Regions from separate parts of the Streptomyces niveiscabiei genome, predicted to be linked through region 1. Evidence: riboswitches for the same ligand, from Rfam matches in the RefSeq annotation. Region 1 holds a riboswitch; each other region holds the start of a gene.
The links. Region 1 has a riboswitch for cyclic di-AMP ahead of PV682_RS01685 (M23 family metallopeptidase). Riboswitches for the same ligand answer to the same signal wherever they lie in the genome.

Region 1 (6,143 bases):
CCGCTCCTGCGCGCTCTGCATGGGGCCCAGCGTACGGCTCGCGTCCGACAACGGCGCGAGGCAGTCTGGGGGACGGAAGACGGCACGAACCGGACCGAGGCCGCGGTCCGGACAGCCGCCGGGGAGAGGCCGCCGTGCCTTCTCCCGGGACGCTTCACGTGTGGAAAACTGGTCTAGACAACCCTGAACACCGAAGGGCAGCAACAACATGGCTGAGCGCCGCGTCACCATCGGCTGGGCGGAGGGCCTTCACGCCCGCCCCGCCTCCCTCTTCGTCCGAGCCGCCACGGCCACCGGCGTCCCGGTCACGATCGCCAAGGCGGACGGCAACCCCGTCAACGCGGCCTCCATGCTGGCCGTCCTCGGCCTCGGCGCCCAGGGCGGCGAGGAGGTCGTCCTGGCCTCCGACGCCGAGGGCGCGGACGCGGCCCTCGACCGGCTGGCGAAGCTGGTCTCCGAGGGGCTCGACGAGCTCCCCGAGACCGTCTGACGCCACCCACGCGCGCGTACGGAGCCGCGCCGCCCTTTCCCGGGCGGCGCGGCTCCGTCGTTGTCCGGGCATACCGGAATGCTTTTCCCCGCGCAGGATCGCGAGACACTCGAAGGCATACGGAAGGAGCGCGCCGAGAAATTCACGACGCGCTCGTGAAATGGGCAGCGGAAATACACCTCCGCCGAATATCTCTTCTTTGTATACGGCGCCCGTGTTAATGCCGCAGGCCGGTCATGTTTACGGCGTGTTGCGAAGTCCTCACACGGTCGGCGCCGGCGAAGCGCAGCCGGTGGGCGGCGGTGGAGCGCTCGGTGTGCAGGGTGGTCAGCGCCCGCGCGCGCTCGGCGTCCCCGCGCGCGACAGCGTCGACGATCGCGCCGTGCTCGGTCCAGGAGTCGACAGGGCTGGCCGACGGCTCCACCGCGTACATCCAGGCGATCTTGTGGCGCAGCTGGGTCAGCGTCGAGGTCAGAGCCTGGCTTCCGCAGGCCTGGGCGAGCGTCTCGTGGAACCAGCCGCCCAAGGAGCGCAGATCGTCGCTGCTGCCCCGCCTGGCGCGCTCCTGGCCCAGCCTGACGAGTCCGCGCAGCACCTTCAGGTGGGCGTCGGTGCGCCGCTGGGCGGCCCGGGCGGCGCCGAGCGGCTCCAGGAGCAGGCGCATCTCCAGCAGGTCGGCGGCCTCCTGCTCGGTCGGCTCGGCCACGCACGCGCCCGCGTGGCGGCGGGTCACGACGAAGCCCTCGGCCTCCAGCGTGCGCAGCGCCTCACGGACGGGGACGCGGCTGACGCCGTACCGGCGCGCGAGGAGTTCCTCGGTGAGGCGGCTGCCGCGCTCGTAGACACCCGCGACGATGTCGTCCCGGACGGCCGTGCACACCGAGTGCGCCGGAATACGCATGACGGACCTCCGCCTTAATCCCCGTGAAACGTCGACGATTGACGTGTGTTCCGTGACTCTATTGCAATGAGCGGGAATTTCCGATGGCAGGCCGGAATCCAGGGATATTTTTTGGACAAGGGGCCGTCCGAAACGTCGAAAGCCCCGGCCGAGGGGGCCGGGGCTGGACGATCTCGCGCGGGTCAGACGTCGACGCCGTGCGCGCGCAGGTAGGCGACGGGGTCGATGTCGGAGCCGTACTCCGGTGTCGTGCGCGCCTCGAAGTGCAGATGCGGGCCGGTCACGTTGCCCGTCGCGCCCGAGTAGCCGATCCGCTCCCCCGGGGTGACCGTCTGGCCCACCGCGACGGAGATCGACGACAGGTGGCCGTACTGGGTGTACGTGCCGTCGTTCATCCGGACGACGATCTGGTTGCCGTAGGCGCCGCCCCAGCCGGCCTCCACGACCGTGCCGAGGCCGACGGCGTGCACGGGGGTGCCGGTGGCGGCGTGGAAGTCGATGCCCGTGTGGCTGCCGGAGGACCACAGGGAGCCGCCGCTGCGGTAGCCCGTGGACACGTACGAGCCGGTGATCGGCGCGACGAAGGCGTTCAGGCGGGCGCGTTCGGCCTCCCGCGCTGCGCGGGCCTCCGCGGCGCGCGCGGCCTTCGCCTCCTCGGCGGCCTGGACGCGCAGGGCCTCCGTACGCGCGCGGACGGCCGCCTGCTGGACGGCGTGCTCCTGCGCGTGCGCGCGGTCGTCGACGTGCTCGGTGACGTCGAGGCGCATGGTGACCGTGTCGTCCGCGAGGGTCATCGCGTTCGCCGCGGTCGGTTCGGGGGGTGATCCGGCGGCCAGCGCCGAGGTCGTGAGCGCCGCTATGCCCGCCGCGCGGGCGGTCGTACGCTGCATCCGGGTCGCCTTGCGGCGCCTGCCGGTGGCGCAGGTGAACGCCATGAGGTCGAGTTCGTCCTTTCCTTCCCTCTCGCCTACCGGGTTAGCTGACGGGTTCGGAGCAGGAAGGTCTCCTACGGGCGCGGGCGCCCGATTCACCCCAGGGACTGTGGGTCCCCGGCTCCCCTGGCTCGCGCCGTACGGGGACTCGGCGATCGCTGTCCGGTGCCGCGGTGTGCGGCGCACTGCCCGACGAACAGCCCGGACGACGCTAGAGGGCGTGCCGTCGATTCCCAAACGCACAGCGGTTTTTGTAGCGCACACCACAGGGCAGAGGTGAACCCTCCGGGCCAAAACGGTCACCACTGAGGGGTGTGTTTCGGGCAGGGCGCAACGCTGCGAACAGCGAACGCGCGCGGGGGGTGTCGTTCGCGGTGGCGCGCACGCGCGCGTGCGGCTCGCCATCCACCCCACGCGCGCGTGCCTGTGCTCCTGCTCTCCTACTCCGCCGTCACGACCCGTACGGGGCCGATCCCGAGGGCCTCGACCGGCTCGCGGATCTCCTTCGCGTCGCCGACGAGGACGGTGACGAGGCGGTCGACGGGGAAGGCGTTGACGACCGCGGCGGTGGCCTCGACGGTGCCGGTGGCCGCCAGCCGCCGGTAGAGGGTCGCCTGGAAGTCGTCGGGGAGGTGCTGCTCGACCTGGTCGGCGAGGGTCCCGGCGACCGCTGCGGCGGTCTCGTACTTGAGGGGCGCCACGCCGACGAGGTTCTGCACGGCGAAGTCGCGCTCGGCGTCCGTGAGCCCTTCGGCGGCGAGGGTGCGCAGGACGGTCCACAGGTCCGCGAGGGCGGGCCCGGTGTTGGGCGTGTCGACGGAGCCGCTGATGGCGAGCATCGAGGCGCCCGAGCCGTCGGGTGCGGAGCGCAGGACCTGCCCGAAGGCGCGCACGCCGTAGGTGTAGCCCTTCTCCTCGCGCAGGACGGCGTCCAGACGGGACGTCAGGGTGCCGCCCAGGCAGTACGTGCCGAGCACCTGCGCGGCCCACACGCGGTCGTGCCGGTCGGGGCCCACGCGCCCGAGCAGCAGCTGCGTCTGCACGGCACCGGGCCGGTCGACGATGACGACGCGCCCGGTGTCATCGGCGGTGACCGGCGGGATGGGCCAGGGCTGCGCGGTGGACCCCGTCCAGGCGCCCAGCGTCTCGCCGAGCAGCGCGTCGAGGTCGATGCCGTTCAGGTCGCCGACGACGACCGCGGTGGCCGTCGCGGGGCGCACGTGCCGCTCGTAGAAGGCGCGCACGGCGGCGGCGTCGATCTTCTCGACGGTGTCCTCGGTGCCCTGGCGCGGGCGCGACATGCGCGCGGTCGCCGGGAACAACTCCTTGGACAGCTCCTTGGCGGCCCGCCGGGACGGGTTGGCCAGCTCGTGCGGGATCTCGTCGAGCCGGTTGCGCACCAGCCGGTCGATCTCGCCCTCGTCGAACGCGGGCGCGCGCAGGGCGTCGGCGAGCAGCCCGAGCCCCTTGGCGAGCCGGGAGGCGGGGACCTCCAGGCTGAGCCGGACGCCGGGGTGGTCGGCGTGCGCGTCGAGCGTGGCGCCCGCGCGCTCCAGTTCGGCGGCGAACTCCTCGGCGGAGTGCCGGTCGGTGCCCTCGGAGAAGGCGCGCGCCATGATCGTGGCGACGCCGTCCAGGCCGGTCGGCTCGGCCTCCAGGGGCGCGTCGAGGAGGACCTCGACGGCGACGACCTGCTGGCCGGGGCGGTGGCAGCGCAGGACGGTCAGGCCGTTGCCGAGGGCGGCGCGCTCGGGCGCGGGGAACGCCCAGGGCCTGGCCTCGCCCGCCTGGGGCTGCGGGTGGAAGTCCATCGTGGCGAGCTCGGTCACTTGGCCGTCTCCTCGTTGTCGTCGGCCTCTACGGTCGCTTCACGCTCGGGGTCCTCGGGAACATCCGCGTCCTCGGCGCTGTCCGGGTGCTTGGGCTCGTAGACGAGCACCGCGCGGTTGTCGGGCCGCAGCCGCGCCTTGGCGACCTCCCGGACCTCCTCCGGCGTGATCTCCAGCACGCGCTGTACGGCGGTGAGGGCGAGCTGCGCGTCGCCGAACAGGACGGCGAACCGGCACAGTTCGTCCGCGCGCCCGGCGACCGTGCCGAGCCGGTCCAGCCACTCGCGCTCCAGCTGCGCCTGCGCGCGCTCCATCTCCTCGGCCGTCGGGCCCTCCTCGGCGAACCGGGCGAGCTCCTCGTCGATGGCGGCCTCGATGACGGGCACCTCGACGTCCCCGGACGTCTTGACGTCCAGCCAGCCCAGGGAGGGCGCCCCGGCCAGCCGCAGCAGGCCGAAGCCGGCCGAGACGGCGCTGCGGTCGCGCCGTACGAGCCGGTTGTACAGGCGGGAGGACTCGCCGCCGCCCAGGACGGTGAGCGCCAGGTCGGCGGCGTCCCCCGCGCGCGTGCCGTCCTCGGGGAGGCGGTAGGCGGCCATCAGCGCGCGCGCAGGGACCTCCTCGACGACGACCTCGCGCAGCTGCTCGCCGATGACGTCCGGCAGGGAGCCGTCACGCGGCTCGGGCTTGCCGTCGTGGGAGGCGATGGAGCCGAAGTACTTCTCGACCCAGGCGAGCGTCTGCTCCGGGTCGATGTCGCCGACCACCGACAGGACCGCGTTGTTCGGCGCGTAGTACGTCCGGAAGAACGCGCGCGCGTCCTCCAGGGTCGCCGCGTCCAGGTCGGCCATCGACCCGATGGGCGTGTGGTGGTAGGGGTGGCCGTCCGGGTAGACGAGGGCGGTCAGCTTCTCGAACGCCGTCCCGTAGGGGACGTTGTCGTAGCGCTGGCGGCGCTCGTTCTTGACGACGTCGCGCTGGTTCTCCATCGACTCGTCGTCCAGGGCGGCCAGCAGGGAGCCCATGCGGTCGGCCTCCAGCCAGAGCGCGAGCTCCAGCTGGTGCGCGGGCATGGTCTCGAAGTAGTTGGTGCGCTCGAAACTGGTGGTGCCGTTGAGGGAGCCGCCGGCGCCCTGCACCAGTTCGAAGTGGCCGTTGCCCTTCACCTGGGCGGAGCCCTGGAACATCAGGTGCTCGAAGAGGTGGGCGAGGCCGGTGCGGCCCTTGACCTCGTGGCGCGAGCCGACGTCGTACCAGAGACACACCGCCGCGACGGGGGTCAGATGGTCCTCGGAGAGCACCACGCGCAGGCCGTTGGCCAGGCGGTGCTCGGTCGCTGTCAGGCCCCCGGAGCCTGCCTGGGCTGTGGCCGTGTGACCCATGGGCATGTACGTCCCTTCGATGGCGGACGCGGTCGTGGGACCGCGGACTTTCCTGCCGGTCCTGTCACTGTATGCAAGCGTGCGGACGGTCGGCGAAGTTCCCGGCGGACGTACGCCGAGAGCGGATCGGTTAGCCTGCGGGCGGCTGCGGGGGAACGGCCCGCGCTCGCCCGGCCGGGCCCACGACACCGGGTCCTGGGCCGGGTTGTCAGTGCCACAGTCCACAATGGGCCGTCAGACCGCAGTTTTGTCGGCGTCCTGAACGCCACGGCAAGCGACCAGAAATGAGGAGCCGGCAGCGATGGCCCGCCGCAGCACGAAGACCCCACCGCCCGACGACTCGTTCGAGGAGCGGATCCTCGACATCGACGTCGTCGACGAGATGCAGGGCTCCTTCCTCGAATACGCCTACTCGGTCATCTACTCCCGCGCCCTGCCCGACGCCCGCGACGGCCTGAAGCCGGTCCACCGGCGCATCGTCTACCAGATGAACGAGATGGGCCTGCGCCCCGACCGCGGCTACGTCAAGTGCGCGCGCGTGGTCGGCGAGGTGATGGGCAAGCTGCACCCGCACGGCGACGCGTCGATCTACGACGCGCTGGTGCGCAT
Region 2 (6,143 bases), on a different contig from region 1:
GTCGTTGACGCCACCGGCCGAGACGGGGGTCGCCGTGTACTCGATGACGTACGGCCCCTGAAGGGGCTGCCGGAACCAGACGGTCGCCCCGGCGGGCACGTCGACCTCAAGCACGCCCCGCGAGGCGGTGACCGTGCCGCCCTTCTCCAGTTCCACGGCCCACTTCCCTAGCCCGTGGCAGAAGTCGTCGCGGGCGAGAAGCCGTCGGCGGGGTGCGGCGGCGGCCCGCGTCGCGGGGGCGACGGCGGCGAGGGCGGCTCCCGCCGCGAGGGCGCCGAACGCTCTACGCGTGGTCGTCATGTCGGTGCGCTCCTTCGGTCAGCAAGGTGATCAACCGGTCCGCCACCTTACGGTGGCCCCGGACGTTCGGGTGGACCGCGTCGTTCAGATCCTCCGTGGAGATCCAGCCGGTGGTGTCCACGAACTCGGTGCGCGGGTCTCCGAGTTGGGCGACGGCCGCCGAAACGTCCGCCGCGTGCGTCCCGTTGAGGGGCCGCAGCGCCAGGATCCGTGCGTGCGGGGCGGCTTGGCGCAGCCGGGCGAGGTACGCGCGGTAGGCGGCCGTGAACTCCTCGGCCCCGTACGCCGCGTCGTTCGACCCCTGATTGACGACGATCACGTCGGCCTTCCGGTCCGAACTCGCCGGTGAGCCCGCGTAGTTCCACCCGTACGCGGCCCTCGCGTCCGGCACTCCCCCGTTCCCGGTGAGGAGCACGCCCTGGCGCCCGAACCCGACCTGGGTCAGCGAGGCGTGCAGCGCGTCGGCGACGAGCGTCGGGTAGGCGGCGGTGCCGTCGGCGCAGTCGGAGGTGCTGTTGTCGCCGCACAGGGCGTTGACGCCCTGCGTGATGGAGTCGCCGTAGAACGCGAACTGCCGCTTGTGCACCGGCTTTTGCGGAACGATCCGCCCCTTGAGCCCGGTGAGCGTCACCCCCGTCTGAAGCGGCGGCACCCAGCGGTTCACCCGCGAGAACACGTCCTTCACGGACAGGACGGCGGTGTGCGGTCCGCGCCCCTTCGCGGTGATCTCGATGTCGGCGCGGTCGACGGCGTACCGCTGCCTGGGGCCGCCGTCGACGGAGACGTACACCTGCGCGGGAACCGTGACCGAGGTGACGTCGAAGAGGGCGTGGACGGTGTTCCCGGTGAACGAGAAACGCAGCCGGGAACCGGAGTTGACGGTGACGGCGGCCTCGGGGCCGCGGCTCCAGTGGCCCTCGTAGGCGAGGCGGCGGTCGTCGGGGCGGACGGTGTCCTGGCCCGCCGCGTGGGCGGGCTGCGGGACGAGGAAGGCGAGGCCGAGCGCCGGTGTCAGGAGGCGTTTCACGAGGGGATCTCATCTCCGATCAGGGCCAGGTTCTGGATCGCCGCGAGCGCCCACTGCGCCGAGGAGTTGGTGGAGACCCAGGGGATCTCCCGGGTGGTGCGCAGGACTTGGGGCGTGGGGACGGTGACGCGGCGCCAGTCGTTCGACGGGAAGTAGGTGTCGGCGCCGGTGAAGAACTCCTTCCACGCGCGGCTCGCGAGCGCGGGGTCGCCCTGGTGGCGGGCGGCGTACGCGGTGATGCGGGAGTGGGCTGCGGGGAGGGCCGACTTCCAGGTGGAGCCGGTGAGTTGACGCTTCTGCGCGTCGGTCCCGTTGTAGTGGCGGGCGTAGTTCAGCCACGCCGTGCGGAACTCCGGTTCCTGGTCGCCGAGGAGGGCGACGATCTCGCTGTTGGTCTCCACGAGCCCGAACACGGCGCTGAGGTGCGAGACGTTCACCGCCGTGCTCGTCGTGAGCGCGAACCGGCCGGTGTCGGCGTCGAGCAGACCGGCGCCGGTGAAGAAGCCGTTGGGCTGGGCGGCTATCGTCCGCAGGGAGTTGACCAGTTTCGTGCGGGCCTGTTCCGCGCGCGGTCCGCGCCGCTCCCACTCGGTGAGCCAGGCCGCCGAGATGCCGCCCCAGTCGGTGCCGAAGCCGACCGAGAGGGCGTGCCGGTCGCCGGGGGTGTAGCCGTCGGCGCGGACCTTGCGCTGCGGGTCCACGGCGAGGAACGTCAGCTCCACGTCCGCGAGTTCGCGCAGCAGGTCGCCGGTGCGCTCGTCGCCGGTGAGGTAGTAGAAGAAGCGCCGGTTGGCGGCCGTCGAGATCCGCACCTGCTTGGCGCTGTCCGCGTAGTGCTGGACGCCGTGCCGGGTGCCGAGCCCCGCCCACGCGCCGAGGTGGTAGACGTCGACCTCGCCGGTGTGCCGCGTCATGGCCTCCGCGAACCGGAACACCTCGGCGGAGCCGGTGCGCAGGAAGTGGTACCAGAGCCAGAGGTCGGTGCCCAACTCCGAGTTGTCCCAGGCGAATCCGCCGACGTCGTAGCGCCAGACGTGCCGGTCGGTGTCGTAGGTGTGCTGGACGTCGCCGTAGTCGAGGAACCCGTACCAGCGGCGCTCCTCGCGCTGGTCGCGGTAGTAGGCGAACAGGTCGTCGAGGTGGTCCTCGATGACCGTACGGGCCTTGGTCGACCGATCGACGGGCGCCCAGTCGCCGAACACCCCGGCGGCGTGCAGGCGTTGAGGGGTGGCGGCGAGCTGGGGCGGGGTCGCGACGGCCTGGGCGAAGGCGGCGAGTCGAGTGGCGTCCGGTGTCTTCTCCACGGCCCAGAAGGTGAGTTCACTGGTCCGCGCGATGCCGTACGGGGTGCCGAAGCCCGGTTCGTAGTCCTCGTAGGTGATCTCCAGGCCGCCGTCCGACTGCTCGTCGTAGGTGTTCTGGCCCAACCCGTCGTGGTAGAAGCGCAGATCGAGCGGCTGGGCTTCCGGGGAGTAGAGCCAGAGGGTGACCTCGGCGGCGCTCGAAGCGGCGCCGCGTACGTCGAGCTGGGTGGGGTGGCGCTGCCAGAAGTCCCGTACGCCGAAGGCGAGTCCGCCGCTCGCGCCGCCGATGTACCCGAAGCCACCGGCCCGTTGACCTGCTGCGGCCGGGATCCAGCCGTGGCCGGACTTGGTGCGCTTGCGGATCTGGTAGCCGTCGGCGGTGAGTTGGGAGAGCGTGTAGTCGCCCCACCGGGGGATGTAGGCGAGGCGGCCGGAGACGCGCGGGTCCCAGGTCGCGAGGTCGGGGAGCCTCTCCCCGGCGATCTGCGCGGCCCGTACGGCTGCCCCGGGGTCGCGGCGCAGGCCGGTGACGCCCTGGACGGCCTCGGTGAAGAGGCCGCCGCCGGAGTCGGCGAAGCGGATGTGCCGGTCGTACGCGCGGTCGCGCAGCGGGACCGTGAAGCGCACGCCGAGCCCGCGCAGGAAGTCGCCCTGGTCGCGGCCGGGTTCCTGGTCGCCGTCCCAGACGAAGGTGTGCACGAGCCGCAGCGACTCGGCGCCCGCCGAGAACGCGAACCGCAGCACGAACGGCAGCCAGCCGCGCCCGCCGTGCCGGTGCCGCCCCTCGACCCGGACGACGGCCCGCACCGGCCCGTCCTGCTCGACCTCCACCTTCTCCACCCGCCCGGCGAACGCCTCCACACCGGCCCCGTCCCGCACACTCCCCTGCCGCAGCGCGACCAGCCGCCCGTCCCGCGCGACCTCGACGCCGCCGCGCAGCAGGCTCCGGACGACGGTGTCGGCGCCCTTCTGCGCGAAGCGGGCCGTCAGGACGCCGGTCGAGACCTCGACGCCGCCCTTCGCGCGCCGGACCGTCACCCGGTGTTCCGGTGCGGCCGGGGTGCCCGCGTCGAGGAGGTAGCGGTCGGCTCGGGGGGCGTCGGGGGCGATCGCGTGGGCCGTCCACTTGACCGAGCCGTCGGGCCAGTAGGCGGTGGGCCAGGACTGGACAGGGACGTCGGTGCCGTCCGCGGTCGTCAGCCTCAGGGGCTGTCCGGGTCTGTGCGTTCCGCGCGCCCAGGGGACGCCCCAGGTGGTGCCGGCGTGGGCGTCGGGGGTGCCCTCCAGCCAGTGCAGCTCGGTGGCGGCGTCCGTGCCGGTGGCGGCTGCCGCCGGGCGGGACAGGGACCAGGCGAACGAGGTGGCGGCTGCCGCGACGGCGGCGCTCTTGATGACGGTACGTCGGTTGACGCCGGACACGGGACCTCCGGGAAAGCGCTTTCAGGGGATGGAGATCACTGTGTCCCCGCGCTTTCCCGGCTGTCGACGTATGTCACATGACCGCAACAGAACGATCATGATCGCGCAAGATCAGACGGAGACCCCGTGCGAGCGCAGGTACGCGAGCGGGTCGACGTCCGAGCCGTAGTCGGCCGTGGTCCGTATCTCGAAGTGCAGGTGCGGCCCGGTCACGTTGCCCGTGGAGCCGGAGTAGCCGATCACCTGCCCCGCGCTGACGCGCTGGCCGACCGAGACGGCCAGCGCCGAGAGGTGCGCGTACTGCGCGTAGTAGCCGTCCGCGAGCTTGATGACGACCTGGTTGCCGTACGCCCCGCCCCAGCCCGCCGAGACGACCGTGCCGGCGCCGACGGCCCGCAGGGTCGTACCGCTCGGGACGACGAAGTCGACGCCCGTGTGGTAGCCGCTGGACCACATGCTGCCGGAGACCCGGTAGCCCGTGCCGACGACCGCGCCCCGGACGGGGAGGGTGAAGCCGGAGGAGGACGAGGCGCTCTCGGTGGTGGCCTTCGAGGAGGACGAGCCGGAGGACTTCTTCGACGAAGATGACGAGGACGACGAGCTTGCGGAGTCCGAAGAGCCCGAGGAGCTCTGGGACTTCCGCGACGACCGCTGCGAGGACTGCGTGTCCGTGTTCGCCCGGCTCTCCGCCCGCGCCGCCTTCGCGCCGAGCGAGAGGCGCAGGCCGGGGTGGATCAGCGAGGGGTCGGAGCCGACGGCGTCCCGGTTGTCCTCGTAGATCCGCTGCCAGCCGCCGGTGACGTTCTGCTCCTCGGCGATCTTCGAGAGGTAGTCGCCGGAGCGGACGGTGTAGGTGGTCGTCTTGCGGGTGGTGGCCGATGTCGTGGCCGAGGCGGTGCGCGCGACCGGCACGGCCTGGACGGTCGTCCCCGAGACCGGCGCCGTGGCGGTGGAGGTACCCACCGAGGACACCGAGGACGCGGTCTCGGCGTGTGCCCCGGTGGCCCCGATGAGCGGAAGTGCGAGCGCCGCGCCACCCGTTCCGGCCGCGGCGAGCGACCGGGAGAAACGAGGCGGCTTCGGGCGGCGGTGCTTACCCCTGGCGGGCATGGAATTCCTCTCCTGCGCCTGCGAGGTGAGCTGTCGGGTGCGGACAGGAGATGTCCGGCCGTGCCGAGGCACGGCTTTACCCCAAGCCTGCTCCGGAAGACCGGACCAGGCGGAACTGCCTGTGGGTCCCCCGCTCCTGCCGTTTCGCTGGTGGGTGTGTTCGGCTCCGGACTGCGGCAGGATTCGGCGTCCGCCCGGATTGGTGATGAACGTAGGCGACGCGGACGCACGGGGACAAGCAGAAGTTGTATATGAATCTTTTTCCTGTCGATTCACGGCGCGTTTCGACCGTCCCCGCACACCGCGTGAAAACCCGGCCGAACCCCTGAATCCCCTTGAAAACCCGGCCTATTACGTGCACATGACGCGTGCCGCAGGGCCAGGAATATGACCCTGCTCACGCGACCGATTCACAGATTTCCCAATTCGGACAGAAACCTCAGATACGGCGCAGCCGGAATACCGCCGCGTCGAGGTCACCGCTCAGCCCGGTCCGCAGCCCGTGGTGCACCAGGACCGCACCCCGGTGGATCTCACCGGTTTCGAGGCATTCGTACGACGCCGTCGCGTCAAGTCCGCGCAGCCGCACCGCCGGTGCGCTCTCCCCGTAGTGCTGGGCCTGGAGCCAGGCCAGGACGACGGTGTCGTCCCCGCGCACGTACTGCACGGCGCTGAGACCGCCCTCGGGGGCGCGCAGCCGGTACAGGTCGCCCTGCTGGACGACGGGCCGGATCTTCTTGTAGAGCTCCACCCACTCGCGCGCCTCGGCGAGTTCCGCGTCGGTCCACTCCGAGAGGTCCCCGCCGACGCCGAGCACCCCGGCGAAGGAGCTGACGAACCGGAACCTCAGCGAGCTGACCCGGTTGTTGAGCTGGGTGTTGGGGCTGTCGGTGACCCAGGCGGCCATCACGCGCGCGGGGTGGATCTGGCTGAAGCCGTGCTGGATGGCGAGCCGGTCCAGCGGGTCGGTGTTGTCGGAGGTC
Region 3 (6,143 bases), on a different contig from region 1:
TCCTCGCCGAAGCCCACCTCGCCCTCGCCGACCGGGCCCTGCGCCGGGCCACCGAAACCGGCGACGGAAACGCCGCCGCACAACTCGGCGCCCTCGACCTCCGCCTCGGTGACGCCTCCCGCGCGGCGCAGTACTACGCACGCAAGGAGCAAGACGTCCCCCTCGCCCGCAACCTCGCCGCCTACCACCTCCTGCGCGGCGAGACCGAGACCGCCCAGCCCTACCTGGAGCGCGCGGCCCACGACGGCGACGACCGGGCCGTCCGCATCCTCGACGACATCCGCGCCGCCCCGCAGACCCTCCAGGACGCCGAGTCGTACTTCAGGGGTAGTACCGACCCCCAAGACCTCGCGCACCTCGGCGTAATACTGGAGAGGTCGGGTCGTAGTACCGAGGCGCTACAGGCGTACGACGAGGCCGCCGCGCAGGGCGACGCCTTCGCCCGTGACCGCGCCGAGGCGCTCCGGCGTAAACGGGATACCGTCGACGGGTGACCGACAGCACCCCCACCCTCTTCACCTGGGAGTTCGCCTCCAACCCGTACCCGGCGTACGCCTGGCTGCGGGAGCACGCCCCCGTCCACCGGACCACCCTCCCCAGCGGAGTGGACGCCTGGCTGGTCACCCGGTACGCCGACGCCAAACAGGCCCTCGCGGACGCCCGCCTCTCCAAGAACCCGGCCCACCACGACGAACCGGCCCACGCGAAGGGCAAGACCGGCATCCCGGGGGAGCGCAAGGCCGAGCTGATGACGCACCTGCTGAACATCGACCCGCCGGACCACACGAGGCTGCGGCGGCTCGTCAGCAAGGCGTTCACCCCGCGCAGGGTCGCCGAATTCGCCCCCCGCGTACAGGAGTTGACGGACCAGCTCATCGACCGGTTCGCGGCGAAGGGCGAGGCCGACCTCATCCACGACTTCGCCTTCCCCCTCCCGATCTACGCCATCTGTGACCTGCTCGGCGTACCCCGTGAGGACCAGGACGACTTCCGGGACTGGGCCGGGATGATGATCAGACATGGGGGTGGCCCGCGCGGGGGAGTCGCACGGTCCGTCAAGAAGATGCGCGCCTACCTCCTCGACCTCATCCACCGCAAACGCGGCGACCTCGGCGACGACCTCATCTCCGGCCTGATCCGCGCCTCCGACCACGGCGAGCACCTCACGGAGAACGAGGCCGCCGCGATGGCGTTCATCCTCCTGTTCGCCGGCTTCGAGACGACGGTCAACCTCATCGGCAACGGCACGCTCGCGCTGCTCACCCACCCCGACCAGAGAGCCGAACTCCAGAAGTCCATCAGCACGGGCGAGACCGCCCTCCTCGAAACCGGAGTTGAAGAACTCCTGCGCTTCGACGGCCCGGTGGAGCTGGCGACTTGGCGCTTCGCGACCGAGCAACTCACCCTCGGGGACCAGCGCATCGCCCCCGGCGACCCGGTCCTCGTCGTCCTCGCCGCCGCCGACCGCGACCCGGCCCGCTTCGAGCACCCCGACACCCTCGACCTCGCCCGCCGCGACAACCAGCACCTGGGGTACGGGCACGGCATCCACTACTGCCTCGGCGCACCCCTGGCCCGCCTGGAGGGCCAGACCGCGCTCGCGACACTTCTCACACGCCTGCCGGACCTTCAACTCGCGGTGAGCCCGGAGGAGTTGAGGTGGCGGGGCGGTCTCATCATGCGTGGCCTGCGGACTTTGCCGGTGAGCTTCACGGCGACACCCTGAGCCCGCCGCCCCGACGCAAACATGACACGCCCTCAACTCCGTGATCTTCACGTGATCTGCGCGGCATGAACTTGTGACAGGTGATCGTATGCCGATACGTTCACAAGCCGGAGCGGCCCACCAGCCGCCCCGCCCCCCACTGTCGTGAGAAAGGTGCCCGCATGCTCTCCGGGAACGGCCGCCACCGTCGACCCCGCCAGGCTCCGGCGCTCCTCGTCGCCGCCGGAGTGACCGGCACCGCGATCGCCATCCCGCTGCTCGGCGCGAGCGGCGCGAGCGCGGCGGGCAACCCGGCCGGGGTCGAGGGGACGACCGTCTGGGACAAGGTGGCCGACTGCGAGACGGACGCCGCCTGGGACGAGAACACGGGCTCGGGCCAGTTCGGCGGGCTGCACATCAAGCTCGACGACTGGAAGAAGTACGGCGGCCTCGCCTACGCCGAGCGCCCCGACCTCGCCGGCCGCGCCGAGCAGATCGAGGTCGGCAAGCGCATCCTCGCCGACCGGGGCCCCGGCTTCTGGCCGATCTGCGCGCTCACGGCGGGCCTGACGAAGGAGAACGGCGCGGCGGCGACCGACGCGACCCCGAGCCCCAGCCCGAGCCCCGGCACGGGTACGGGTACGGGTTCGACCGATACGTCCGGCTCATCCGGAACGTCGGGTGCGTCGGGTACGTCCAACGGCTCGGGCTCGACGGCCGGTTCGGGCGCCTCCGGCAGCACGGACCCGGGCGCCTCGCCGTCCCCGACCCCCACCCCGTCGACCCCCGGGAAGTCCCCCGAGGCGACCCCGCAGACCCCGCAGACCTCGCCGACCCCGCAGACCCCCGACTCCTCGGCGGAGACCGGGAATTCGGCCGAGGCGGGCAAGGACAGCGGCTCGGGCCGGATCGTCACCCCCGAAGCTCCACAGGGTTCTGACAGCAAGCGCACAGAACCGTCGTACGGGGACAAGTCGGGCAACGCGGTGCAGCCGCCCGAGTCTTGGAGCCTCGTCGACACCAGCGTCGGCGCGGCCGTCGGGGCCTCGCCGATCCTCATCACCCCGCCCTCGACCGCGTCGACCCTCTCGACCGCCGGCACCGGCAAGCACCGCGGCCTCAGCGCGGACGAACCGGAGTCGTACACCGTCCGCGTCGGTGACACCCTCAGCTCCATCGCCGACTCCCTTGAGCTTGACGGCGGATGGCGCGCCCTCTACGCCGCGAACAAGGACCTCATCGGGGCCGACCCGAGCGCCATCGTCCCCGGTCAGCCCCTGTCTCTCGGTGACTGACCCGGCGTACGGCAAAGGCGTAAAAGCGGGCGGAACCACGGCAGTTCGGCGTCCGTGTTCGCGGTGAATGTCCGGGTTTGGGGAAAGTGTGGGATGAGTCTCAGAAGCCCTGATCGTCTTTGAAAATCCACTGAGGGCGTGTCTACGGTCGTGACCGCTCGGCAACCCGAGCCCCGGCTGCCGCAACGCCGAATCCTGCCAGCGGCCGTCCGGGAACAGTCGTCGCGTCAAGCGCCGTAGGCAGGAGCGGGGGACCCAAGGTAAGCGCTGGGAACGGTGGTTGACGCCGGACCCGGCTAGGGGTGAAGTCGCGAAGAGCGACAGGGCAACTCAACCGGCCCCAACCCGACAGCTCACCTCGCAGGCGTCGGTGAGGGGATCGATCCATGCTGTTCTCCGGCAAGGGCAAGCACCGCCGCCCGTCCAAGGCCACCCGTGTCGTCGCGCTCGCCGGTGTCACCGGTGTCGCCGTCGCCGCCCCCCTGATGGCCGCGGGCAACGCCTCGGCCGCCACCGCCTCCGAGTGGGACGCCGTCGCGCAGTGCGAGTCCGGCGGCAACTGGGCCATCAACACCGGCAACGGGTACTACGGCGGCCTCCAGTTCTCCGCGTCGACCTGGGCCGCGTACGGCGGCACGGCGTACGCCTCCACCGCCAACCAGGCCAGCAAGTCCCAGCAGATCGAGATAGCCGAGAAGGTCCTCGCCTCCCAGGGCAAGGGCGCCTGGCCGAGCTGCGGCGTCGGCCTGTCGGGCGCCTCCTACAACGGCGGCGGCTCGTCCTCCGGCTCGGGCTCCTCGGCCGGCGGTTCCAGCAGCCGTACGGAGTCGAACGCCTCCTCCCGCTCCACCGAGCGCCAGGCCGCCCCCAAGCAGAGCGCCCCGAAGAAGACGACGTCCTCCAAGACCGTCACCACCCCCACCGGCCAGAAGGTCAAGAAGGGCGACGGCGAGTACAAGGTCGTCAAGGGCGACACCCTCAGCTCCATCGCCGCCAAGCACAAGGTCGCCGGCGGCTGGCAGAAGCTGTTCCAGCTCAACAAGGACATCATCCAGGACGCCGACCTCATCTACCCGGGTCAGCAGCTCCACCTGAAGTAGACAGCAGGCCCCCCAGGCTCCCGCTCCGGTGCGCGTTCCCCCGTACGCACCGGAGCGGGCTTGTGTCCGCCGCCCTTCTTTGTTCGCCCCCCGGCCACCCCCTCTTTGTTCCGGGTATGAACAATGAGTACGGTCGGTTCTGTCCCATGGGGCGGGCGGTCGGCTGGCCGAAGCCCCGGAGCCGGTTAGGCTCGTCCTCGCAGCGCCCACGAGGTCTGCGTACCCGCGTCACACTGAAGGAGATGCTCGTGCCGTCCATCGACGTCGTCGTAGCCCGGGAAATCCTCGACTCGCGAGGCAACCCCACCGTCGAGGTCGAGGTCGGCCTCGACGACGGCAGCACCGGTCGTGCCGCCGTCCCGTCCGGCGCCTCCACCGGTGCCTTCGAGGCCATCGAGCTGCGCGACGGTGACCCCAACCGCTACCAGGGCAAGGGCGTCGAGAAGGCCGTCCTCGCCGTCATCGAGCAGATCGGCCCGGAGCTCGTCGGCTACGACGCGACCGAGCAGCGCCTGATCGACCAGGCCATGTTCGACCTGGACGCCACCGACAACAAGGGCTCGCTGGGCGCCAACGCCATCCTCGGCGTCTCCCTCGCCGTCGCGCACGCCGCCTCCGAGGCGTCCGACCTGCCGCTCTTCCGCTACCTCGGCGGCCCGAACGCGCACCTCCTGCCGGTGCCGATGATGAACATCCTGAACGGCGGCTCGCACGCCGACTCCAACGTGGACATCCAGGAGTTCATGATCGCGCCGATCGGCGCCGAGTCCTTCTCCGAGGCCCTGCGCTGGGGCACCGAGGTCTACCACACCCTCAAGAAGGTGCTGAAGACCAAGGGCCTGTCCACCGGCCTCGGCGACGAGGGCGGCTTCGCGCCGAACCTCGGCTCCAACCGCGACGCCCTCGACCTCATCCTCGAAGCGATCAAGCAGGCCGGGTACGTCCCCGGCGAGCAGATCGCCCTCGCGCTCGACGTCGCCGCCTCCGAGTTCTACAAGGACGGCTCCTACCTCTTCGAGGGCAAGTCCCGCTCCGCCGCCGAGATGACGGAGTACTACGAGGAGCTCGTCGCGGCCTACCCGCTCGTCTCCATCGAGGACCCGCTCTTCGAGGACGACTGGGCCGGCTGGAAGGTCCTCACCGACCGCCTCGGCGACAAGGTCCAGATCGTCGGCGACGACCTCTTCGTCACCAACCCCGAGCGCCTCGCCCGCGGCATCGAGGACGGCGCCGCCAACGCGCTCCTCGTCAAGGTCAACCAGATCGGCTCCCTCACCGAGACCCTGGACGCCGTCGAGCTGGCCCAGCGCAACGGCTTCAAGTGCATGATGTCCCACCGCTCCGGCGAGACCGAGGACGTCACGATCGCCGACCTCGCCGTCGCCACCAACTGCGGCCAGATCAAGACCGGCGCCCCGGCCCGCTCCGAGCGCGTCGCCAAGTACAACCAGCTCCTGCGCATCGAGGAGATCCTCGACGACGCGGCCGTGTACGCCGGTCGCAGCGCATTCCCGCGCTTCAAGGGCTAAGGCTTAGCCAAGTCGTTAGTACGTCCCCGTACCCGGTCCCGTACCGTGTGCGGGGACGTACGCACGTATGAACGGGAACGGGAGGCGCGGGCATGGCCGTCAAGGACAAGGACCGGTTCTCCACCGCGACCAGACTCCGCGCCCTCGGCGAGCAGACCGCCGCCCGCGTCTACCGCTCCCAGAACAAGCGCCAGCAGCGCCGCTCCCGCCTCACCGGCCGCGCCGCGCTCCTCGCGCTCGTCCTGTGCACCCTCGTCGTCGCCCTCGCCTACCCCATGCGCCAGTACGTCTCCCAGCGCGCCGAGATCGCCGACCTCGAACGCGAGCAGGAGCAGGCCCGGCAGAAGGTCGAGCAGCTCCGCGACCTCAAGGCGCGCTGGCAGGACGACGCGTACGCCGAGCAGCAGATCCGGCAGCGGCTCCACTACGTCCTGCCGGGCGAGACCGGGTACGTCGTCGTCGATCCCGACGCCGCGAAGCAGGCCCGCGCCGACGCGGGCGCCGCCGACCGGCC

Region 2: another riboswitch for cyclic di-AMP. It lies ahead of PV682_RS11740 (M23 family metallopeptidase); the one in region 1 lies ahead of PV682_RS01685 (M23 family metallopeptidase).
Region 3: another riboswitch for cyclic di-AMP. It lies ahead of PV682_RS41650 (transglycosylase family protein); the one in region 1 lies ahead of PV682_RS01685 (M23 family metallopeptidase).

The regions. Positions count from the first base shown of each region.
Region 1 is NZ_JARAYJ010000001.1:383,796-389,938, forward strand. Features, by position in the region: gene PV682_RS01670 (bifunctional acetate--CoA ligase family protein/GNAT family N-acetyltransferase) at 1-21, opposite strand, end outside; gene PV682_RS01675 (HPr family phosphocarrier protein) at 209-490, shown strand; gene PV682_RS01680 (GntR family transcriptional regulator) at 708-1,391, opposite strand; gene PV682_RS01685 (M23 family metallopeptidase) at 1,574-2,326, opposite strand; cyclic di-AMP (ydaO/yuaA leader) riboswitch at 2,341-2,487, opposite strand; gene PV682_RS01690 (M16 family metallopeptidase) at 2,764-4,152, opposite strand; gene PV682_RS01695 (M16 family metallopeptidase) at 4,149-5,540, opposite strand; gene PV682_RS01700 (DNA gyrase/topoisomerase IV subunit A) at 5,836-6,143, shown strand, end outside.
Region 2 is NZ_JARAYJ010000007.1:34,815-40,957, reverse strand. Features, by position in the region: gene PV682_RS11755 (DUF6250 domain-containing protein) at 1-300, opposite strand, end outside; gene PV682_RS11750 (GDSL-type esterase/lipase family protein) at 284-1,327, opposite strand; gene PV682_RS11745 (exo-rhamnogalacturonan lyase family protein) at 1,324-4,050, opposite strand; gene PV682_RS11740 (M23 family metallopeptidase) at 4,162-5,160, opposite strand; cyclic di-AMP (ydaO/yuaA leader) riboswitch at 5,163-5,327, opposite strand; gene PV682_RS11735 (alpha-galactosidase) at 5,600-6,143, opposite strand, start outside.
Region 3 is NZ_JARAYJ010000061.1:25,779-31,921, forward strand. Features, by position in the region: gene PV682_RS41635 (hypothetical protein) at 1-494, shown strand, start outside; gene PV682_RS41640 (cytochrome P450 family protein) at 491-1,726, shown strand; gene PV682_RS41645 (LysM peptidoglycan-binding domain-containing protein) at 1,888-3,000, shown strand; cyclic di-AMP (ydaO/yuaA leader) riboswitch at 3,223-3,382, shown strand; gene PV682_RS41650 (transglycosylase family protein) at 3,387-4,100, shown strand; gene eno (phosphopyruvate hydratase) at 4,343-5,629, shown strand; gene PV682_RS41660 (FtsB family cell division protein) at 5,722-6,143, shown strand, end outside.